DNA from 4 places in the Ramlibacter agri genome. Region 3 is predicted to be linked to each of the others. Evidence: predicted binding sites of a transcription regulator. Region 3 holds the regulator's gene; each other region holds the start of a gene.
The links. Region 3 encodes LexA, which represses DNA repair genes until DNA is damaged. Its sites were predicted from a motif close to ACTGTATNNNNATACAGT; they were not measured.
Positions count from the first base shown of each region.

Region 1: a site for LexA is predicted at 2,467-2,484, ahead of imuA (translesion DNA synthesis-associated protein ImuA). Genes of this name have one in related genera too.
Region 2: a site for LexA is predicted at 3,509-3,526, ahead of recA (recombinase RecA). Genes of this name have one in related genera too.
Region 4: a site for LexA is predicted at 3,671-3,688, ahead of HHL11_RS21515 (DNA topoisomerase IV subunit B). Genes of this name have one in related genera too.

Region 1 is NZ_JABBFX010000002.1:768,066-773,917, forward strand. Features, by position in the region: gene HHL11_RS22155 (error-prone DNA polymerase) at 1-500, opposite strand, end outside; gene HHL11_RS22160 (DNA polymerase Y subunit UmuC family protein) at 493-1,761, opposite strand; gene imuA (translesion DNA synthesis-associated protein ImuA) at 1,727-2,458, opposite strand; gene HHL11_RS22170 (ABC transporter ATP-binding protein) at 2,562-4,412, shown strand; gene HHL11_RS22175 (DNA-3-methyladenine glycosylase) at 4,453-4,968, shown strand; gene HHL11_RS22180 (DMT family transporter) at 5,162-5,852, shown strand, end outside.
Region 2 is NZ_JABBFX010000001.1:582,442-588,293, reverse strand. Features, by position in the region: gene HHL11_RS02905 (O-linked N-acetylglucosamine transferase family protein) at 1-1,810, opposite strand, end outside; gene recX (recombination regulator RecX) at 1,886-2,335, opposite strand; gene recA (recombinase RecA) at 2,342-3,400, opposite strand; gene HHL11_RS02890 (MarR family winged helix-turn-helix transcriptional regulator) at 3,548-4,015, shown strand; gene HHL11_RS02885 (response regulator) at 4,111-4,782, shown strand; gene HHL11_RS02880 (sensor histidine kinase) at 4,847-5,852, shown strand, end outside.
Region 3 is NZ_JABBFX010000001.1:3,709,058-3,714,909, reverse strand. Features, by position in the region: gene adk (adenylate kinase) at 113-778, shown strand; gene HHL11_RS18110 (asparaginase domain-containing protein) at 775-1,701, opposite strand; gene lexA (transcriptional repressor LexA) at 1,774-2,451, shown strand; gene HHL11_RS18100 (hypothetical protein) at 2,567-2,830, shown strand; gene HHL11_RS18095 (DUF1993 domain-containing protein) at 2,827-3,339, opposite strand; gene HHL11_RS18090 (D-2-hydroxyacid dehydrogenase family protein) at 3,440-4,447, shown strand; gene HHL11_RS18085 (MFS transporter) at 4,471-5,658, shown strand; gene HHL11_RS18080 (hypothetical protein) at 5,665-5,852, opposite strand, start outside.
Region 4 is NZ_JABBFX010000002.1:643,854-649,705, reverse strand. Features, by position in the region: gene dapA (4-hydroxy-tetrahydrodipicolinate synthase) at 1-795, opposite strand, end outside; gene HHL11_RS21530 (class I SAM-dependent methyltransferase) at 827-1,363, opposite strand; gene HHL11_RS21525 (SDR family oxidoreductase) at 1,366-2,172, opposite strand; gene HHL11_RS21520 (MFS transporter) at 2,340-3,563, opposite strand; gene HHL11_RS21515 (DNA topoisomerase IV subunit B) at 3,724-5,688, shown strand; gene HHL11_RS21510 (GNAT family N-acetyltransferase) at 5,690-5,852, shown strand, end outside.

The sequences.
Region 1 (5,852 bases), on a different contig from region 3:
ATCTCGCAGCCGATCAACTTGCCGAAATCGCTGCCGTCCCAGCTGGCGTTGTATTCGCCCTTGGCCGAGGTCATGCGCGCCGTGGAGATGAACTCGCACAGGCCGCCCCAGCCATCGAGGCTGCGCGCCAGCGCCACCAGGCGCGCATCGCCCAGGTCGAACTCGCTGCCGAACAGCAGCTTGAAATCGCGCAGGCGCCGGTTGCCAGGCTCCTTGTCCTGCAGCTCGCGCGCGAACTCCAGGTAGGCCTTCAGGCCGCTGGAGGCACGCACCACGCCGGCCACCGAGCATTCGTCGGTGATCGCGATCGCCTGGTAGCCGAGGTCGTAGGCGCGCCGCACCAGCTCCTGCGGATGCGAGGCCCCGCGCTGGAAGCTGAAGTTGCTGATGCAGTGCAGCTCCGCATAAGGCGGCAGCGAGTCCGGCCCCGGCCGCAGGATGGGCGGCAGCTGGCTTTCCTTGTCGAGGAAAGGTCCCGGCTTGGCGTGGGTCTCAGGCATACAGCCCCTGCAGGTACCAGCGGTACTCGCTGGCGAATTTCAGCGGCCGTTCGCGGAACACCCAGACCAGGCCGGCGCCAACGCTGCGCGCCAGGAAGTAGTCGCGCAGCACCGCGCCGTCCTCTTCCCACCAGGCCGTCTCCACGCGGTACAGGCGCGCGAGGCGGCGCAAGGGGCCGCCGTAGTAGGCGACGTTGTCCTTCACCTCCAGCTCCAGCGGTTGCGGCAGCAGCCAGGTCGGATAGAGCGCGTCGGCGACGCCGTGAGTCGCTTTCGAGGGCTCCGCGCCGCGCACGGGCCTCCAGCGCTGCATCGCCTCGGGCCGGTGGTCCGCCTGCGGCAGTGCCATCACCACGTTGTCCTCGCCGAGCCGCACGCTCAGGCGCTCGACCAGCTGGTGCAGCTTCTCGCCCGGGCGGTTGTCCTCCGGCAGCAGGCTGGTCGTCAGGCCGCCCCACGGCACCGTCTCCAGCGAGCGCAGGCGCAGGTGGTTGGCCGGTGCGGCGATGGAAAGCCGGTTGAACTGCTCGCTGGCCAGGCGCCGCAGATGCTTCATGTCCTGGGTCGGTTCGGCCGTGCGCAGCTCCAGCTTCTCGTTGGGCGGCAGCCGCTTGCCATCGAGCCGCTTCAGGTCCAGCGTCCACTCGAATTCCAGCGCCAGCACGCCCAGGTTCCGCGCCTGCAGCCAGGCCTGCAGCAAGGTGAGCAGGTGCGAGCCCGTGAACAGCAGTTCCGGCGCGGAGGTGGCGAGCATCTGCAGTTCGAGATTCAGGTCGAAGCTGCCCGGCAAGGTGAGCCAGTCGTAGCGCTCCGGCCGCTGGCCATAGGCCGCGTCCAGCGCCTGCAGCAGCTCCGCGCCGAAGCGCCGGCTGACGCCGCCGCGCGGCAGCGCCCGCAGCTGGCCGAAGGTCAGGCAGCCGATGCGCTCCAGCGTGTGCAGGTGCGGGCCGGCGGCGGTGAGTGTGTCCAGCGGCAGGCCGTCGGGGACCTGTTCCGGCATCTCGCGCCCCTGCTCGCGCAGCCGCAGCAGCGCCAGGGCCACCAGCGCCGTCGCGCCATGCGCCCACACCGGCGCCGGCAAATCCGAGTTCAGCAACTGCCGCGCGAGCCGCTTGCGCCCGCCGAACAGGCGTTCGGAAGCCGAGACCTCCAGCAGCAAGGCCTCTTCGACGGCGGCGACCCGGGGCGTGAACTGCAAGCCACGCCAGCCCCAGGCCTGCCGCACTTCAGCGGACGAGGCTTGCAGCGCGATCCAGTACATCGGACACGACTTGTTCGACGGGAAGGGGCGTGGCGGCGCGGCGCACCTTGCGCGCGGCCAGCAAGGCCGCGAGGCGCGCGGGATGCGCGTCCAGCATGACCGGCTGCAGCAGCGGCGGGCCGCGGCGCTTGAGGATGCTCACCTCCAGCTGCTCCGTGCCCTGCAACAGCAGGCGCAGGCGCGCCGGCGACGACTGCTCGCGGGCTTCGATGCCGCGAAAGGCGACCAGCAGGCGATCGTTCTGCTGCGCGCACAACTGCAGGCGGCGCAGCTCCTCCGCCTTCGCGCGTGGCACCCAGGCCAGCACCGCGCTGACGTCGGCGCAGCGCAGCGCCTGCTCCGCGGCCCACAGGCGCTGCGCAGGCTTGTCGGCGTGCACGCACAGCAGCTGCTGCGGCCTCAGGCCCTGGGCCTGCAAGGCCGGGCCGAAAGGCTCGTAAGGCGGGGCGACCAGCACGACCGGGCCGGATTCCTCGCGCATGCATTGCGCCAGCGCCGGCGCCAGCAATTGCCAGACGTGCTGCTGCGGCTGGGCCTGCAGCACCTCGACCAGGCAGCCGAGCGGCCAGCCCTGGCCCGGCAGCTGCGCGTCCAGCGCCGCGAAGCCCGTGGAGAGCACCTTTTCCTGCGCCTGCGCCAGTTCCCGCCCACGCCAGACGTGGCGAATTTGCAGGTCGGAAACGGCAGGGGCAGTCATGGCAGAATACTGATTCTTTATACAGTATTCCTGGTCGCCTACAAGTGCCAGGAATGCCCTTCCCACCAGCGATGTCAGGTTTCCGTTAAAACTCACCGGTTCCATGTTCCGGCTGTTCGAAAAGCTGCTCCATCCCTACCCGGATGTCGAGCCCCCACCCCTTCCCAAGCGCTTCTTCGCCTTCGTCTGGGCCTGCACCGAGGGCCTGCGTGGCTACATCCTCGCGCTGGCCATCGTCAGCGCCATCATCTCCGGCTACGAGGCCTGGCTGTTCGGCATGCTTGGGCAGGTGGTGGACTGGTTGTCGCGCTCCTCGCGCGAGACCTTCTGGCAGCAGCAAGACGGCCTGCTCACGGTGTACGCGGCGATCCTGCTGGCGAGCACCGTGGTGATCGCGCTGCAGACGATCCTCAAGCACCAGACGCTGGCCATCAACTTCCCACTGCGCCTGCGCTGGAACTTCCACCGGCTGATGCTGGGCCAGAGCCTGGCCTTCTACTCCGACGAGTTCGCCGGCCGCATCACGACCAAGGTCATGCAGACCGCGCTGGCCGTGCGCGAGATGATCTTCACGACGACCGAGGTCATCATCGGCATCGGCGTCTACTTCATCACCATCCTCGGACTGGCGGCGGCCTTCGACGTGCGGCTGATGCTGCCCTTCCTGGGCTGGTTCGCGCTGTATGCCGTTTCGGTCTGGTACTTCGTGCCGCGCCTGGGCCGCATCGGCAAGAAGCAGGCCGATGCGCGCGCGATGATGACCGGCCGCATCACCGACGCCTACACCAACATCTCCACCGTCAAGCTGTTCTCGCACACGCAGCGCGAGGCCAGCTTCGCGCGCCAGGCGATGACGGAGTTCATGACCACCGGCTACCAGCAGATGCGGCTGGTCAGCAGCTTCGAGATCGTCAACCACGCACTGGTGGTGTTGCTGATCATCGCGGCCGGCGGCTACAGCATCTGGCTGTGGACGCAGGGCCAGGTCGGGCCCGGCGCGGTGGCCGCGGTGACCGCGATGGCGCTGCGCATCAGCGGCATGTCGCACTGGATCATGTGGGAAATGGCCTCGCTGTTCGAGAACATCGGCACCATCCAGGACGGCATCGGCACGCTGACCCGCCCGCGCCAGGTGGTGGACGAGCCCGATGCGAAGCCGCTGGCGGTGCCGCGCGGCGAGGTGAAGTTCGAGGACGTGCGCTTCGGCTACGGCAAGGCGCAGCCGATCATCGAGCACTTCAACCTCACCGTGAAGCCGGGCGAGAAGATCGGCCTGATCGGCCGCTCCGGCGCCGGCAAGTCGACGCTGGTGAACCTGCTGCTGCGCTTCTACGACACCGAAGGCGGCCGCATCCTCATCGACGGCCAGGACATCGCGCACGTGACGCAGGACAGCCTGCGCCTGGCCATCGGCATGGTGACGCAGGACACCTCGCTGCTGCACCGCTCGGTGCACGACAACATCGTCTACGGCCGCCCGGGCGCGAGCGACGAGGAGCTGATGCGCGCGGCGCGCCGTGCGCAGGCGCACGAATTCATCATGAACCTGAGCGACCCGCAGGGGCGCAAGGGCTACGAGGCGCACGTGGGCGAACGGGGCGTCAAGCTCTCGGGCGGGCAGCGGCAGCGCGTGGCGATCGCGCGCGTGATGCTGAAAGACGCGCCGATCCTGCTGCTGGACGAAGCCACGAGCGCGCTCGACTCCGAGGTGGAGGCCGCCATCCAGGCGAGCCTGCAGCAGTTGATGCAGAACAAGACGGTGATCGCGATCGCTCACCGCCTCTCGACCATCGCGGCGCTGGACCGGCTGGTGGTGCTGGACCAGGGGCGCATCGTGGAGCAAGGCTCGCACCGCGAACTGCTGGCGGCCGGCGGCCTGTACGCGCGCCTGTGGGCGCACCAGAGCGGCGGCTTCCTCGGCGAGAGCAGCGAAGAGGAAGCGCTTGAGGCCTAGCAAGCTGAAGCCGCAGGACTTCCAGCGCGACGCCGAGGAAATGGCGCGCGTGCTGATCGGCGCCGTGCTGCTGGTGGACGGCGTCGGCGGCCGCATCGTCGAGACCGAGGCCTACGACATGTCCGAGCCGGCCTCGCACACGTATGGCGGGCCAACCGCGCGCAACGCGTCGATGTTCGGGCCGCCGGGGCGGGCTTATGTGTATCGCTCCTACGGCATCCACTGGTGCCTGAACTTCGTCTGCCGCGAGGAAGGCCATGGCGCAGGGGTGTTGATCCGCGCGATCGAGCCCTTGCAGGGCCTAGCCGTCATGTGCGAGCGGCGCGGGCTGCACGATCCGCGCCTGCTTTGCTCGGGGCCGGGACGCGTCGGCCAGGCGCTGGCCATCGCGCATGACATGAACGGCTACCGGCTGGACCAGAAGCCTTTCGAAGTGCACGCCCCCGACAGGCTGCACGAGATCGCGATCGGGCCGCGGATCGGGATCAGCAAGGCGGCGGAAGTGCCGTGGCGCTTCGGGCTGGCGGGTTCGCCCTATCTGAGCCGGCGCTTTTGACCTCTTATCATCCCCCCATGAACACGACCCGGCGGTTGGCCACCAACCCGCCTCCCTTCGCACCCCCGATGGTCACCGCGCCGCCTCCGGCGCGCCGCTGACCTTCCTCGTGCTCCTGCCGTAGCTGCGCTGCGCGCGGGGCTTCGTGTTCGCGCGGGCATGCCGTGCATGCCCGCCAGCCAAGGGTGGTGCCATGTCTTTCCGTTCTTCCGTCGCGGCCGCGTCCGGCCCGACGTCCCTGTTCGTGCTCCTCTGGAGCAGCGGCGCCCTGTTCGCCAAATGGGGGCTGGCTTACGCCAGCGCCTTCACTTTCCTCTCGCTGCGCTTTGCTCTCGCATTGGCCGTTCTGTCCGTGATCGCGCTGCGGCGCGGACGCTGGCTGCCCTTGCCGGGCACGCGCAAGCAGGTCGCGCTGACGGGCCTCGTGCTGGTCGGCTGTTACTCGGTCTTCTACCTCCTCGCGCTGGCCCACGGCATGACGCCCGGGGTGCTGGCCACGGTGATGGGCGTGCAGCCGCTGCTGACGCTCGCGCTCACCGAAAGGCCGCTGTCCCTGCGGCGCATCGCGGGCCTCTTGCTGGCGCTGGCGGGATTGGCGCTGGTGGTCTTCGACAGCCTGCTGGCGGCGCGGCTCGGCCTCGCGGGCGTGCTGGCCGCACTGGCGGCGCTGGCGGCCATGACCTGGGGCACCCTGCTGCAGAAGCGCCTGCAGCAGGCGCCGCTGGACGTGTTGCCGCTGCAGTACGCTGTCGCGCTCGCGCTGTGCCTGCTGGCCCTGCCCTTCGCCGAAGTGCGCGTGCAGTGGTCGGCCGGACTGGCGCTGTCGGTGGGCTGGCTCGCGTTGGTGATTTCGGTGGCGGCGACCTTGCTGCTGTATCGCCTGA
Region 2 (5,852 bases), 3.1 Mb from region 3:
GGACGGGAGTCCAATCGCCGGCCCGCTGCTGCCGCAACAGGCGCATGCCGGCGTACCAGGGCGAATCCTCGCGCTCCAGCAGCCAGCGCCAATCGGGACAGGCGGGCAACAGCACGCAGGTCGGCTTGCCCAGCGCGCCGGCCAGGTGAGCCACGCTGGTGTCGACGCTGACCAGCAGGTCCAGGTTGTCGATGAGGGCCGCGGTGTCGGCCATGGTCCGCAGCTCCTTGCCGAAATGCAGCAGCCCGCCGGGCCAGGCCTGCAGCGCCGGCAGGTCGCTGTCGCGCACCTCCTGCTGCACGCTGACGAACTGCACGCCCGGTCTGGCAAGGGCCTGGAGCGCTTCGAGCGGAATGGAGCGGTTGCTGTCGTTCTGGTGCGCGGAGTTGCCGGACCACGCGAGGCCGACGCGCAGAGCACCCCGCGGGCCCAGGCGCTGGTCCCACTCGCGGCGGCGCTGCGCGTCGCTGCGGAAATAAGGCTGTTGCTGCGCCGGGATCGTGGCCAGGGTCGTCTGGAACGCCCCGGGCAGGCTCAACATGAAGCAATGGAAGTCGCTCGCCGGCACCGGGCCATCGCTCGCCATCACCTGCACGCCGGGGAAGGCATCGGCGACCAGGGCATGCAAGGGGCGCTGCAGCAGCACCGAGACCTGGGCGCCACGTTCCTGCAGCAGGGGCAGGTAGCGGACGAACTGGATCGAGTCACCGAGCCCCTGCTCGCAAACCACCAGCATGCGCTTGCCACGCAGATCCTCGCCGCCGGTCCAGGCGGGCGAACCGTAGTCGCGACGCGCCGGATGCGGCTGCGTCGCCGCCGCGTCCCAGCGTGCCTCGTAGTCGCCCCATCCGGCTTCCAGGCGACCGGCCAGCAGCAAGGCGATGGCATGGTTCCAGCGCAGGTCGGCATCGCCGGGGTGCAGTTGCAGGGCCGCTCCCAGCACCCGAGCGGCCTCCTCCAGCCGCAGCAGGCCGACGAGGATCGCACCGCGGTTGTACAGCGCGTCACGATGGCCGGCGTCCAACGCAAGCGCCCGTTCGGCGGCCGCCAAGCCTTCCTCCAGCCGGCCGGCGGCATGCAGCGCGGCCGCGATATTGGACAAGCTGCCAGCGCTGGGGCCCCGCAGCGCCACGGCCCGCTCCAGGCTGGCCAGCGCCTCCTGCGGGCGGCGCAGTTGCAGCAGGACGTTGCCGCGGCCTTCCAGGGCGCTGGCGTGATCCGGCTGCGCGCCGAGCACCGCATCCAGCGCTGCGAGCGCCTCCACCGGCCGCTGCAGCTCGTAGAGCGCAATCGCGGCCGCGAGCGCCGCGTCCAGCGAGCCCGTCGCGGCAGCCCAGCGGCGCGCCCACTCCAGCGCCTCCGCGTGCCGGCCTGCCTGCTGCAGCAGCTGCACGGCCGCCTCCAGGGGCTCGCCGAAACCGGCTCGCGCCTGCACCGCCTTGCCGTAGCTGGCGAGCGCCTCTTCGGGCTGGCCGGCGGCTTGCTGGGCCCGGCCCAGGAGAAAGTGGGCTTCGTGAAGGAAGTCGTCGCTGCGGCGCAACGCGATGGCCTGGTCCAGCTCCTTCGCCGCCTCGGCAGGCCGCTGTAGTTCGAGCAGGGCGAAGCCCAGGTTGAGGCGCGCGAGCGCATCGGCAGGGTCCGCCGCCGTGGCTTCGCGGTAGCACCGCTCCGCTTCCGCAAGCTGGCCCGCGCCGAGGGCGGTATTGCCGCGCGTGCGCCATTGCTCGGCGCTTTCCGTCGGAGGCGCCGGCGGCTGGGCCGGTGCCTTGCGGCGGCCGCCGCTCAGCGCATTCAGCAGGTCTCGGAACAAGGCAGGCTCGAGGGCGTCATGGACATCGGGCAACTCTACCCCAGGGCCTGCGAAGCGCTCCGCCGGCAGCGCGCGCTATTCCTCGTCCGGCGCGTTCAGGACGCGACGCACGACGTCGCCACCAAACCCACGAGCCGCCAGGAAGCGCGCCTGCTTCGCACGCTGCGCCGCGTCCAACGGCGGCACGCCGAACTTCCGCCGCCAGACCTCGCGCGCCCGTTCGAACTCGCTGGCGCGCAGGTCGGCGACGGCGGCCGCAATGCGTTCGGCATCCAGCCCCTTGGCCTGCAGCTCCTGCTTGATGCGACCGGCGCCCAGGCGCGGGGCCCGGCGATGCAGCAGCGAATCGAGCACGCGCTGTTCGTCGAGGAAGCCCTTGGCCTGCAGTTCGTCCAGTGCCTGCCGCAGCTGGCCGGGCTCCTGTTCGTGCTCGGCCAGCTTGCGTTCGAGCTCCTGGCGGGAATATTCGCGGCTGGCGAGCAGCCTGAGCGCGCGGCCTTTCAGGGACGGCTGCGCAAAGCCCACGGAAGATTATTCCTCTGCGCCGATCTCGGCGGGCAGCAACGCGATGTTGAGGCTCTCGCGGACCTTGTTCTCGATCTCGCGCGCCAGCTCGGGGTTTTCGCGCAGGAACTCGCGCGCGTTGTCGCGGCCCTGGCCGATCTTCTCGCCGTTGTAGGCGTACCAGGCGCCGGACTTCTCCAGGATGTTGTGCGTGACGCCCATGTCGATGATCTCGCCTTCGCGGCTGATGCCCTCGCCGAACAGGATGTCGAACTCCGCCGTCTTGAACGGGGGCGAGACCTTGTTCTTGACCACCTTCACCTTGGTCTCGTTGCCGATGGCCTCTTCGCCCTTCTTGAGGGTGCCGGTGCGGCGGATGTCCAGGCGCACGGAGGCGTAGAACTTCAGCGCGTTGCCGCCCGTGGTGGTCTCGGGGCTGCCGAACATCACGCCGATCTTCATGCGGATCTGGTTGATGAAGATGACCATGCAGTTGGTCTTCTTGATCGTGGCGGTGAGCTTGCGCAGCGCCTGCGACATCAGGCGGGCCTGCAGGCCGGGCAGCGAATCGCCCATTTCGCCTTCGATTTCGGCCTTGGGCACCAGGGCCGCCACCGAGTCGATGACGATCAGGTCGACCGCGCCGGAGCGCACCAGGCTGTCGACGATTTCCAGCGCCTGCTCACCGGTGTCCGGCTGGGAGATCAGCAGGTCGGAGACGTTCACGCCCAGCTTCTGCGCGTACTGGATGTCCAGCGCGTGTTCGGCGTCGACGAAGGCGCACTGGCCGGCCTGCTTCTGCATCTCGGCGATGACCTGCAGGGTCAGCGTGGTCTTGCCCGACGACTCCGGACCGTAGATTTCGACCACGCGACCCCGCGGCAGGCCGCCGACGCCCAGGGCGATGTCCAGGCCCAGCGAGCCGGTGGAGACCACCTGGATGTCCTCGATGGCCTCGCCTTCGCCCAGCCGCATGATGGTGCCCTTGCCGAACTGCTTCTCGATCTGGGCCAGCGCGGCCTGCAGGGCCTTGGCCTTCTCGGTGTCGGCGGCGGCGATCTTGGTGCCCTTGACTTGTGCGTCCATCGAAGTTTCTCCTTGGGAATCAACAGGTTGGCGTTTTCTCATCCAGTGGATTTAAGCACAGGCTGGATACATGGCCAGTACTTTAACGAGCGAGGTGGCCGCCGGACAACGGTATTTTTGGTCAGTTTGCCTTACGATCTGTGAAATATGAACCAAGAAGGCTGGCGGCTCACGCACCTGGGGCGGCTCCTCGGCCACGCAGTGCGGCGTTTCGACGAACGGGTGCTGTACCTGATGTCGCACGACGTCGACGTGCCGCTGGCGCTGTCCAACCTCGCCGCCCGCGCGCAGGTGAGCGCCGCGCACATCCACATCACGCGCCACCTGGAGTTGCAGGGGACGCGGCTGACGGACCTCGCGCAGAAGGCCGGCATGAGCAAGCAGGCCATGGGCGACCTGGTGGACCAGTGCGAGGCCTGGGGCCTGGTGACGCGCGCAGCCGACCCGCGCGATGCCCGCGCCCGCATCGTCAAGTTCACGGCCACCGGGCTGGCCTGGCTGCAGGCTTTCAAGGACGCCGTGTCACAGGCCGAAAGTGAATTCCGCGCGGAAGTGGGCGAGGAGGTTGCGACGGTGGTGGCGATCGGGCTGGAGGCCTACGCCGGCACGGCCTGACGTGCATCAAGGCGGAAAGGAGAGCTGGGGTTCGCTGCCGCGAAACCCAGCCTACACTCCCGTGAGCGCACGCAGAGGCGCCGAAGGAGACAAGCATGCGGATCCTCATTGCCGAAGACGACCAGGTGCTGGCAGACGGCCTGCTGCGCAGCCTGCGCGCTTCCGGCGCCGCCGTGGACCACGTGGCGAGCGGCACCGAAGCCGACGCCGCGCTGCTGGCGAACAGCGAATTCGACCTGCTGATCCTGGACCTGGGCCTGCCCCGCATGCACGGCCTGGAGGTGCTGCGCAAGCTGCGCGCCCGCGGCTCCTCGCTGCCGGTCCTGATCCTCACCGCCGCCGACGCCATCGAGGAGCGCGTGAAGGGCCTCGACCTCGGCGCCGACGACTACATGGCCAAGCCCTTCGCGCTGTCCGAGCTGGAAGCGCGCGTGCGGGCGCTCACCCGCCGCGGCATGGGCGGCACCAGCAGCACCATCAAGCACGGTCCCCTGGTGTACGACCAGGCTGGCCGCGTGGCCACCATCGACGGGCGCATGGTGGAACTGTCCGCGCGCGAGCTGGGCCTGCTGGAGGTGCTGCTGCAGCGCGCCGGCCGCCTGGTCAGCAAGGACCAGCTCGTGGAGCGCCTGTGCGAGTGGGGCGAAGAGGTGAGCAACAACGCCATCGAGGTCTACATCCACCGCCTGCGCAAGAAGATCGAGAAGGGCCCGATCCGCATTGCCACCGTGCGCGGGCTCGGCTACTGTCTGGAGAAGATTCCGTAGAGCGTTCGGCGTTGAGCGTTCAGCGTGAATTCCGCTCGACGCCCAACCCTCGACGCCCACCCGCATGAAGATTTTCCAGCGTGAGCAGCGCTCCCTCTTCGGCGAAATCCTCGACTGGATGCTCACGCCCCTGCTGCTGCTGTGGCCGGTCAGCCTGGCGCTGACCTGGCTGGTGGCGCAGAGCATCGCCGGCAAGCCCTTCGACCGCGCGCTCGAATACAACGTGCAGGCGCTCGCGCAGCTGGTCACGGTGCAGCCCCAGCACGCCAGCTTCAACCTGCCGCAGCCGGCCCGCGAGATCCTGCGCGCCGACGACTCCGACCAGGTCTACTACCAGGTGCTGGGCCCGCACGGCGAGCTGCTTTCCGGCGAACGTGACTTCCCGCAGCCCTCGGAGGACGATCGCGCCGCCCCGGGCGAAACGCGCCTGCGCGACGACGAGATCCGCGGCCTCGACGTGCGCGTGGCCTACACCTGGGTGCAGGTACCGGGCGCCACGCCGGCGCTGGTGCAGGTGGCCGAGACGCGTGAGAAACGCTCCGTGCTGGCCACCGAGATCATCAAGGGCGTGATGCTGCCGCAGCTGGGCATCCTGCCGCTGGCGGTGCTGCTGGTGTGGCTGGCGCTGGTGCGCGGCATCAAGCCGCTGTCGGAACTGGAGGAGCGCATCCGCGCCCGCAAGCCGGACGACTTGAGCCCACTGGACGAGAAAGTGGTGCCGCTGGAAGTGGCGCCGCTGGTGTCCTCGGTCAACGACCTGCTGACGCGCCTGAAGGACTCCATCGCGGCGCAGAAGCGCTTCCTGGCCGATGCCGCCCACCAGCTGAAGACGCCGCTCGCGGGCCTGCGCATGCAGGCCGACCTGGCGCAGCGCGAGCAGTTCAACGCCGAAGAATTGAAGCAGTCGCTGAAGCAGATCGGCCGCTCCAGCATGCGCGCCACCCACACCGTCAACCAGCTGCTGGCGCTGGCGCGCGCGGAAAGCGGCGGCAGCACGCTGGTCCGGCAACGCTGCGACCTGGCGGCTCTGACGGTGGACGCGGTGCGCGACACGGTGCCGCGCGCCATGG
Region 3 (5,852 bases):
CGCGTAAGTTCCCTGAGGGGGACGCATGCTATCCTCGCAGCAACAAGGTGCAACGGCTGGGTCGAGCCCCCGGCCCGCACGCGCCGGCGATTCCAAACCATCCGAGGATTTCATGAGACTGATCTTGTTGGGCGCTCCCGGCGCCGGCAAAGGCACGCAGGCCGCATTTCTCTGCCAGAAGTACGGCATTCCGCAGATCTCCACCGGGGACATGCTGCGCGCGGCGGTCAAGGCAGGCACCCCGCTCGGTCTCGCGGCGAAGAAAGTCATGGACGCCGGCGCGCTGGTCAGCGACGACATCATCATCGGCCTGGTGAAGGAGCGCATCGCGCAGGCGGACTGCGCCAAGGGCTTCCTGTTCGACGGCTTCCCGCGCACCATCCCGCAGGCCGAGGCGATGAAGAACGCCGGCGTGAAGATCGATTGCGTGCTGGAGATCGACGTGCCCTTCGACGCGATCGTCGAGCGCATGAGCGGCCGCCGCTCGCACCCGGCCTCGGGGCGCAGCTACCACCTGAAGTTCAATCCGCCCAAGGTGGATGGCCAGGACGACCTCACCGGCGAGCCGCTGATCCAGCGCGACGACGACAAGGAAGAAACCGTCCAGAAGCGCCTGCAGGTCTACGAGTCGCAGACGCGCCCGCTGGTGGAGTACTACTCCAACTGGGCCCGTGCCGACGGCCAGAACGCGCCGGTGTACCGCAAGATCGACGGCATGGGCTCGGTGGACGAGATTACCGGCCGCGCCCTCGGCGCGCTGGCCAACTGCCCGGCCTAATGCATCAACGCGAGGATCAGGCCGATCCTCGCCTTCACCGCTGACACTTCCACCGCCGGCAGCCTGTCGTTCGCGGTGGCAATGACCTGCCCCTGCGCGCAGCGCGTCGTCCGGCGCACGGCCACTCCCGCCTGCTGCGCCTCGAGCAAGGCCTGCTCCAGCGCATGGTGCAGCGTCCCGTTGCCGGTCCCTGCCACCACGAGGCCGCGCGCGCCGTCGGCCACCAGCGCACGCACCATGGCGCCCGTCGCGCCGGCGTGGTTCATCACGATCTCCACGCGCGGCCAGTCGGCCGGTGGCCGCAGGTTGGCGACGCCGCGCTGGGGCGTGCCCGCGGGCCAGGCGCGCAGTTGCCGCAGCCGGCCTTCTTCGATGTAAGCCAGCGGGCCTGCGTCGCCGGAACCGAAGGCGTCGAGCCGGTAGTTGTGCAGCTTCGCCACGTCGTGCGCGCCGTGCACCGCGCCGGCAAAGACGACGCTCACGCCCTGCGCCCCCGGCGCCGCCGCCACGGCCAGCGCATCGGCCAGGTTCTGCGGCCCGTCCGCCAGCGCCGAAGTCGCCGGCCGCATGGCGCCGGTCAGCACCACCGGCTTCGCGGGCGCCAAGACCGACTGCAGGAAGAACGCCGTCTCCTCCATCGTGTCGGTGCCGTGCGTGACCACCACACCGGCCACTTCCTCCTGTGCGAGCCAATGGGCGCAGTGTTGCGCCAACGCCGCCCAGATGGCGAAGTCCATGTCCTTGCTGTCCACCTGCGCGACCTGCTCGGCTTCCACCTGCAGCCCCGCGAGGCCAGTCACGCCCTGCAGCAGCTCCGCCACGCCCAGCTGCGCCGCCTGGTAGCCGACGTTGTCCGCCGCCGACGCCGCCCGCCCGGCGATCGTGCCGCCAGTGCCCAGTACCACGATTTTTCTTGCTGCCACTTGCGTTCCCGTCCGAACTGTTGAAAAATACAGCTACTGGATATCGAAACAGTTATTCCGCCAGGAGCCGCGATGATCGACGAAGCCCCGAAGCTCACTGCCCGCCAGCAACAGATTCTGGACCTGATCCAGAGCGCCATTGCTCGTACGGGCGCGCCGCCCACCCGCGCGGAAATCGCCGCCGAACTCGGCTTCAAGTCGGCCAACGCGGCCGAGGAGCACTTGCAGGCCCTCGCGCGCAAGGGCGTCATCGAACTGGTGAGCGGCACCTCGCGCGGCATCCGCCTCAAGGGCGAAACGCTGCGCTCCATCCACGAAAACCGCATCAAGCAGTTCGACCTGCCGCTGCCCAGCCTGGCGCAGCTCGGGCTGCCGCTGGTGGGCCGCGTCGCCGCCGGTTCGCCCATCCTGGCGCAGGAACACGTCGATCGCACCTATTACGTCGAAAGCGGGCTGTTCCAGCGCCGGCCGGACTACCTGCTGAAGGTGCGCGGCATGTCGATGCGCGACGCCGGCATCATGGACGGCGACCTGCTCGCCGTGCAGTCCACCAAGGAAGCCAAGAACGGCCAGATCATCGTGGCCCGCCTGGGCGACGACGTCACCGTCAAGCGCTTCCGCCGCAACAAGCACCTGATCGAGCTGCACGCCGAAAACCCCGACTACCCCACCATCGTGGTGGAGCCCGGCGAACCCTTCGAAGTCGAAGGCATCGCCGTCGGCCTCATTCGCAACACGATGTTGATGTAAGGCCTCCGGCTGCCGCCGCAGGTGGCAGGCGTATGGCGCGCGGATGCGCCATCACCCTGCGCCGGCAGCCCTGTTTTCGCAATCCTGCCTGTGCGTAACCCCAAGGAGCTTCCGCATGGCAACCGCAACCTTCTCCCTTCCGCAGCTGTTCGCACCGCTGCAGGCCTTCGTCCAGTGGCTGGCCGGTGGTCCGCAGCCGCCGCGCACGCCGTCCGCGCCGCTGCGCGTGGCCTACCCGGCGCCGGCAGCGCCGGCCAAGCCCTTGCGCGTGGTGCGCGTGCTCGATGCCGGCACCGGCAGCGGCCGGCTGGTCATCTCCGGCCGCATGGCGGACGTCTGCGCCGAGCTCGACCGGCTGGCGGCGCAGGAGGCCGCTTAACGCGCGCCGACCAGGTAGTCCTGCTTGCCCAGGTCCACGCCGTTGTGCCGCAGGATGGCGTAGGCGGTGGTGATGTGGAAGAACATGTTGGGCAGGACCCAGGTGGTGAGATAGGCCTGCGCCTTCATCGTGCGGGTGTTCTCGCGGCCGATGGGGAAGGTGATGTCCTTGTCCTCGGTGCCGTCCAGCGCGCTGGCCGGCACGGTGGCCAGCCAGTCCAGCGTCTTCTGGACGCGGTCCTTGAGCTCGGGGAAGGAGGCCTCGCTGTCGTCGAACTTGGGGGCTTCCAGGCCGGAAATGCGGGCGACACCCAGCTTGGCGGCGTCGCAGGCAATCATGATCTGCTTCGTGAAGGGAAGCATGTCGGGCGCAAGCCGGTAGGTGGTGAGCGCTGTCGGGTCCAACTTGCGGGCAGCCGCGGACTGCTCGCCCTTGTCGAGGATATGGACCAGGTTCTTCAGCATGTGCTGGAACACGGGAACACTGGCGGAATACATGGACATCGTCATCGAAGAATCTCCGGGGAGCCTGTTGTTCAGAGCCCGCCATCGTAGCGCCCACCGGGAGCCCTCGCAGCGGCGGGTGGATCGCTCAAGGCACAATCCGGGCATGAACATCGTCATCCTCGACGACTACCAGGACGCGGTGCGCAAGCTGCAATGCGCAACCAAGCTGGAGCCGTACCCGGCCAAAGTCTTCACCAATACCGTCAAGGGCATCGGCCAGCTGTCGGTGCGCCTGCGCGACGCCGACGTGATCGTGCTGATCCGCGAGCGCAGCTCCATCACTCGCCAGCTGGTCGAGAAGCTGCCCCGCCTCAAGCTGATCTCGCAGACGGGCCGGGTCGGCTCGCACGTCGACATCGAAGCCTGCACCGAGCGCGGCATCGCCGTGGCCGAGGGCGTGGGCTCGCCCATCGCCCCGGCCGAACTGACCTGGGCACTGATCATGACGGCCATGCGCCGCCTGCCGCAGTACATCAGCAGCCTGAAGCACGGCGCCTGGCAGCAGTCCGGCATGAAGTCCGCCTCCATGCCGGCCAATTTCGGCGTCGGCATGGTGCTGCGCGGCAAGACGCTGGGCATCTGGGGCTACGGCAAGATCGGCCAGCTGGTCGCCGGCTACGGCAAGGCCTTCGGCATGCGCGTGCAGGTCTGGGGCAGCCCGGAGTCGCGCGCCAAGGCCGAAAGCGACGGCTACCTGGCCGCCACCAGCCGCGAGGAACTCTTCGCCGAAAGCGACGTGTTGTCGCTGCACATGCGCCTGAACGAGGAGACTTTCGGCATCGTCAAGCTGGACGACCTCAACCGCATGAAGCCCACCTCGATGCTGGTGAACACCTCGCGCGCGGAGCTGATCGAGCCGGAAGCGCTGATCGCCGGCCTGAACCGCGGCCGGCCGGGCTTCGCCGCCGTCGACGTCTTCGAGAGCGAACCGATACTTCAGGGCCACGCGCTGCTGCGGCTGGAAAACTGCATCTGCACGCCGCACATCGGCTACGTCGAGCAGGAAAGCTACGAGCTCTACTTCGGCGCGGCTTTCGACAACGTGGTCAACTTCATCAAGGGCACGCCCACCAACATCGTCAACCCGGGCGCATTGCAGGTCCGCCGGTAACCGCGCGCAGCGCGGAGGTCCCCGTGTCATCCACCGCCACCCTCGAAGCTGCGCCGCGCGCCGGCAACCCGCCCGTGCTGTGGGCGCTGCTGGCCGGCAACTTCGTTATCGGGACCGGCGTGATGGTGGTGCCAGGGACGCTGAACGACATCAGCACGTCCCTCGCCGTGCCGGTCGCCACGGCCGGCCAGCTGATGACGGCCGGGGCGCTGCTGATGTGCCTGGGCGCACCGCTGCTGGCGGCAGTGGTGGCCGGCTGGGACCGGCGCCAGTTGCTGGCGCTGTCCATGGCCTGGTACGCCCTGCTGCACCTGGCCTGCGCACTGGCGCCCTCCTTCGCCTGGCTGCTGCCGCTGCGCGTGCTGGCCCTGGTGCCGCCCGCGGTCTTCACGCCGCAGGCCGCGGCCTGCGTGGGCCTGCTGGTGCCCGGCGCGCAGCGCGGGCGCGCCATCACCTTCATCTTCGTCGGCTGGTCACTGGCCTCGGTGCTGGGCATGCCGCTCGCGGCCTGGGTGGGCGGCACGCTCGGCTGGCGCTGGGCCTTCGGCCTGGTGGCCGTGGTCAGCCTGCTCAGCGCCGCGTGGGTCTGGCGCGCGATGCCGCAAGGGGTGCGGCCGCCTGCGCTGTCGGCGCAAGACTGGCAAGCCACCTTCCGTTCCCGCGCGCTGATGACGACCTGCCTGGTGACGGTGCTGTACGCCGCCGGCCAGTTCGTGCTGTTCTCCTATTTCGCGCCCTACTTCAAGCAGAAGCTGGACTCGGGCCCCACGGCCCTGAGCCTGTACTTCCTGTCCTTCGGCGTGTTCGGCCTGCTGGGCAACGTGCTCATGACGCGCTATATCGACCGGCTGGGCGTGCATCGCTCGGTGATGATCGCCGTGGGCTTGATGGCGCTGTCGCTCGCGGCCTATCCGCTCGGCACCACGCCTTGGCTCGCTGCGCTGGTCACCGTGCCCTGGGCGCTGGGCTGCTTCTCGTCCAACTCGGCGCAGCAGGCGCGCCTGGTCGGCATCGCCCCGCCGCTGGCGGCAGCCTCTGTGGCCCTGAATTCCTCGGCGATGTATGCCGGCCAGGCCATCGGCGCGGCGGTCGGGGGCTGGCTGATCGCGCGCGACGCCATGGACTGGCTGCACTGGGCCGGCCTCGCGGGGCTGCTGGCGGCGATGGTGGCCAGCGCGCTGGCGACGCGGTTCGCGCGCCGGGCGACCTGACCGGATTCAGCGCCGCGGCGGCGGCTCGCCAGGGTCCTGCGTATTCCAGCCGTCGAACTCGCTGGTGTCGAAATCCAGCGGCGGCAGCTCGCGCGGCGCCTGCTCCGGGGAGTCCAGGTCGATGTCGAGCCCGATGCGCGGCGAGGAAGGCGGCACCATGAGGTGGTCGCGGTCCTCGCCGAGATCCATGTCCA
Region 4 (5,852 bases), on a different contig from region 3:
CATGAGGCCCATGCGGGCCATGGCCCACTTCACGGGAATCGGGTTCGCCTCGACGAACAAATGCTTGTGCAGCGGCATCAGCTGGAACTGGATCTCCATCGCCCGCTTGCGGTCGCCGGCGATGGCGGCCTTGCACAGCTCGTGCATCTGGCGCGGCGCCACGTTGGCCGTCACGCTGATGTTGCCCTGGCCGCCGCACAGCATCAGCGCCACGGCGGTCGGGTCGTCCCCGGAATAGATGGCGAAGCCCTGGGGGGCTTCGCGGATCAGCCACTGCGCACGCTCGATGTTGCCGGTGGCTTCCTTGATGCCGACGATGCCGGGCACCTGCGCCAGGCGCAGCACGGTGTCGTGCTGCATGTCCGCCACGGTGCGGCCGGGAACGTTGTAAAGCACCATGGGCAGGTCGCCGGTCGCTTCGGCGATCGCCTTGAAGTGCTGGTACTGGCCTTCCTGCGTGGGCTTGTTGTAGTAGGGCACGACCTGCAGTTGGCAGTCGGCGCCGACCTTGCGCGCATATTTCGCGAGCGCGATGGCTTCCGCGGTGCTGTTGGCGCCGCAGCCGGCCATGATCGGAACGCGGCCCTTGGCCTGCTCCACGGAGACGCGGATGATCTCCTGGTGTTCCTCGACGTCGACGGTGGGCGACTCGCCGGTGGTGCCGACCACGCCGATGCAGTCGGTCCCTTCGGCGATGTGCCAGTCGACGAGCTTGCGCAGCGCCGGATAGTCGACGCTGCCGTCCTCGTGCATCGGCGTCACGAGGGCCACGATGCTGCCTGTAATCGGAGTCATTAACGGTTCCCGGGGAATGCGCGATTGTAGGCTAGAGCATGTATCGGCCCGGTGTAGCCCCGGGGACGGCGCGGACGGCGGCGATCCGCTGGACGAAGCGGTCCGGGGCGGCCAGGAAGCCGCCCTCGTAGGCGACTACCCGCAGGCCCTGGCAGGCCTGCAGCAGCTCGCCCGGAGCCAGCAGGAAATCCGGGCGGCTCGGCTTGCCGACGGTCTCGTTGCCCCGGGCGAAGGTCTCGTAGACCAGGACGCCGCCCGGGGCGACGGCGGCCACGATGTCCGGAAGGCGCGGGCGCCACAGGTAATTCGTCACGACCACGCCGGCGAAGCTGCGGCCGGCGAAAGGCCAGGGGCCGTCCTCGATGTCGGCCAGCACGGCTTCGCCGGTGTCGCGCACCGCTTCGATCGCGTCCGGGTCGCGGTCGACGCCGGTGACGGGATGGCCTTGCTGCGCGAACCAGCGCATGTGGCGGCCGCGCCCGCAGGCGACGTCCAGCACGGCGCCGCCCGCGGGGACCAGATGGGTCCAGCGGCGGACCCAGGCCGAGGCTTCTTCGGTCCCGTGCATGCTCAATGCGGCCTGACTTCCTGCTTCAGCGCCTGCAGCGCGATGCCTTCCACCACGCCCGGCACCAGCAGCTTCATGAAGCGCCCCAGCTTGCCCTTGGCGGTCATCACCACTTCGCGCCGGCGCTGCTCCATGCCGTCGACGATCAGGCGCGCGCATTCCTCCACGCTCATCGCGCCTTCTTCCTTCAGGCCGCTGGAGCCGGCGGCCTGGCCCTGGGCGTTGTAGCCGCGGTAGCGGATCTGGGTGGCGACGACGCCGGGGTAGGCCGTGGTCACGCTGACGCCGGCGCTTTTCAGCTCCGCCCGCAGCGCCTCGAAGAAGCCGGTCATGGCGAACTTGCTGGCGCTGTAGGCGGTGCGCCCCGGCACGCCCACCAGGCCGGCCAGCGAACCGACCGCCACGATGCGGCCGCGGCTTTGCTTCAGGTGGGGCAGGGCGGCGTGGGTGCACCAGACGGAGCCCCACAGGTTCACCCGCATCAGGTCTTCGTACCAGTGCAGGTCTTCCGCCTTGACGTCCTCGAACAGCGCCTGCGCCGAGATGCCGGCGTTGTTGATCAGGCTGTCGATCCGGCCGAAGCGTTCGACGGCGGCGGCGACCAGGCCGCGGCACTGCGTCTCCTGCGCGACATCCATGGCCATCGTGAGCACCTGCGCGCCGCGCTCGCGGCACTGGGCGGCGACGGCGTCCAGCTTCTCCTGGCTGCGGCCGGCGAGGACAAGGGCGGCCTGGGCTTTCGCGGCCAGCTGGCGGGCGACTTCCGCGCCTATGCCGTCCGAGGCTCCGGTGATGACGGTGACGTTCATGGGCGGGAATGTAACCCGGCCTCCGCCTTTGTCATCCCGGGCTTCACCTCACTGGAAGCACGCCCAGATCATGTTCCCCACCGTCACCATCATCCGGGGCTGCGCATAGAGCGCAAACACGGCCAGCAGCACCACCACCGCGGCGCCATAGGCCAGCGCCTTCTTCATCACGCCGCCTGCGGCACGGTCCCGCGCGCGATCGGCGCTTCCCGCACCGGCAGGTTCACCAGCGCCGCGAACACGCCCAGCGCGATCGCCAGGTACCAGACGATGTCGTAGCTGCCGGTCCGGTCATACAGGTAGCCGCCCAGCCAGACGCCGAGGAAGGAACCGATCTGGTGGCTGAAGAAGACGAAGCCGCCCAGCATCGACAAATGCGCCACGCCGAAGATGTTGGCAATGACCGCGTTGGTCGAAGGCACCGTCGACAGCCACAGCAGGCCGATGACCGCGGAGAACAGGTACACCGACAGCGGCGACAGCGGCGCCGCCAGGAACAGCGCGATCGCGATCGAACGCCCCAGGTAGATGGAAGCCAGGATCTTGCGCTTGGCGAAGCGCTGCCCCAGCATGCCCGCGGCATAGGTGCCGAACACGTTGAACAGGCCGATCAGCGCCAGCGCGTAGCTGGCCACCTGCGGCGACATGCCCTTGTCCTTCAAATAGGAGGGCATGTGCACGCCGATGAACACCACCTGGAAGCCGCAGACGAAATAGCCCGCCATCAGCAGCTGGAAGCTGGGGTACTTGAAGGCCTCGCCCAGCGCCTGCAGGATCGTCTGTTCGCGCTTCGGCGCGACGCCGCCGCCGAAGCCCGGCTCGCGCAGGCCGAAGGCCAGCGGAACTATCGCCAGCACCACGAAGGACAGCATCACCAGCGCCTGCTGCCAGCCGAAGCGGTCGATCAGGAAGCCTTCCACCGGCACCATCAGGAACTGGCCGAAGGAGCCGGCCGCCGCCGCCACGCCCATCGCCCAGGACCGGCGCTCCGGGGGAATCTGGCGGCCGATGATGCCGTAGATCACGGCGTAGGTCGTGCCGGCCTGCGCCATGCCGATCAGGACGCCTGTGGTGAGGGTGAAGACAAAGGGATCGCGCGACAGCGCCATGCCCGCCAGGCCCAGCGCATACAGCACCGCTCCCATCAGCAGCACCCGGAACGCGCCGAAGCGGTCCGCCAGCATGCCGGCGAAGATGCCGGCAAAGCCCCAGGCCAGGTTCTGGATGGCCAGCGCGAAGGCGAAGGTCTCCCGCGTCCAGCCCTGGGCCTGCGTGATCGGCTGCAGCCACAGGCCGAAGCCGTGGCGGATGCCCATGGACAGGGTGACGATGAAGGCGCCGCAGGCGAGCACCTGCGCCATCGAGAGCTTGGGAGCGGGCGGATTCTGCATCGCGAGATTGTCGGGGCCGGAATCGGGGATCGCTTGCCGCGGGCCGGACAACCCTGTTGAAATCTTTGGTGCCCATTGATGATGGCGCGGCATGAATGCGACAAACAACTGGATACGCATCCAGTGGCGCAGGAAGCCGTGGCTACAATGCGCCTCGCATATGGCGACGAAACCATCCGAGTATTCCGAAGGTTCCATCCGGGTGCTGAAGGGCCTCGAGCCCGTCAAGCAGCGGCCCGGCATGTACACGCGTACGGACAACCCGCTGCACATCATCCAGGAAGTCCTGGACAACGCGGCGGACGAAGCCCTGGCCGGACACGGCAAGCGCATCAAGGTCTTCCTGCACACGGACGGCTCCGTGAGCGTGGAGGACGACGGCCGCGGCATCCCGATCGGCCTGCACCCCGAAGAGAAGGCGCCGGTGATCGAACTGGTCTACACGCGCCTGCACGCGGGGGGCAAGTTCGACAAGGGCAAGGGCGGGGCCTACAGCTTCTCCGGCGGCCTGCACGGCGTGGGCGTGTCGGTGACCAACGCGCTGGCCAGGCGGCTGGAAGTCACCAGCTTCCGCGAGGGCGAGGCGGGCAGCATGGTGTTTGCCGGCGGCGACGTCGAGGAAAAGCTGAAGAAGCGCAAGATCGGCCCCGAGGACCGCAAGCAGGGCACCACGGTCCGCGTCTGGCCGGACGCCAAGTACTTCGAGACGACGGCCTTGCCGATGAACGAGCTGGCCCACCTGCTGCGCAGCAAGGCGGTGCTGATGCCGGGCGTCACGGTGTCGCTCACCGACGAGAAGAAGAAGGACACCCAGACCTGGCAGTACAAGGGCGGCCTGCGCGACTACCTGATGCAGACGCTGACGGCCGACCCGGTGATCCCGCTGTTCGAGGGCGAGGGCTTCGCCGACAGCAACGACAACTTCGCCGAAGGCGAGGGCGCCTCCTGGTGCGTGGCCTTCACCGAAGACGGCCAGCCGGTGCGCGAAAGCTACGTCAACCTGATCCCGACCACCGCCGGCGGCACGCACGACAGCGGCCTGCGCGACGGCCTGTTCAACGCGGTCAAGAGCTTCATCGAGTTGCACAACCTGCAGCCCAAGGGCGTGAAGCTGCTGCCCGAGGACGTGTTCGCCCGCGCCTCCTACGTGCTCTCCGCCAAGGTGCTGGACCCGCAGTTCCAGGGCCAGATCAAGGAACGCCTGAATTCGCGCGACGCCGTCCGCCTGGTGTCGAGCTTCGTGCGGCCGGCGCTGGAGCTGTGGCTGAACCAGCACGTCGACTACGGCAAGAAGCTGGCCGAACTGGCCATCAAGGCTGCGCAGTCGCGCCAGCGGGCCGGCCAGAAGGTCGAGAAGCGCAAGGGCTCCGGCGTGGCCGTGCTGCCCGGCAAGCTGACCGACTGCGAAAGCAAGGACCTCGCGCACAACGAGGTCTTCCTGGTCGAGGGCGACTCCGCCGGCGGCAGCGCCAAGATGGGCCGCGACAAGGAAAGCCAGGCCATCCTGCCGCTGCGCGGCAAGGTGCTGAACACCTGGGAGGTCGAGCGCGACCGCCTGTTCGCCAACAACGAAATCCATGACATCTCCGTGGCGATCGGCGTCGATCCCCATGGTCCCAGCGATAACGTGGACCTGAGCGGCCTGCGATACGGCAAGATCTGCATCCTCTCGGACGCCGACGTCGACGGGTCGCATATCCAGGTGCTGCTGCTCACGCTCTTCTTCCGCCACTTCCCCAAGCTCATCGAGTCGGGGAACGTCTACATCGCGCGGCCGCCGCTTTTCCGCGTGGACGCGCCGGCGCGCGGCAAGAAGCCGGCGTCCAAGATGTACGCGCTGGACGAAGGCGAGCTCACGCACATCCTCGACAAGCTGCGCAAGGAAGGCGTGGGCGAGGGCAAGTGGAGCATCAGCCGTTTCAAGGGCCTGGGGGAGATGAGCGCCGAGCAGCTGTGGGAAACCACGCTGAACCCCGACACCCGCCGCCTGCTGCCGGTGCAGCTGGGCAAATTGGATTTCTCCGGCACCGAGTCGCTGATCACCAAGCTGATGGGCAAGGGCGAGGCCGCGGCGCGGCGCGAGCTGATGGAACTGCACGGCGACGCCGTCGAAATCGACATCTGACATGCACCCGGCCGCATCCGCCAACGATACCGCCGCCTTGCGCGTGCGGCTGCGGCCGACCATGCAGAGCGACATCGCCTTCGTGCTGTCGCTGGAGCAGGACCCCGAAAACCTGCCCTTCATCACGCCCTGGGAACGGACCCAGCACGAGGCGGCCATCCGCT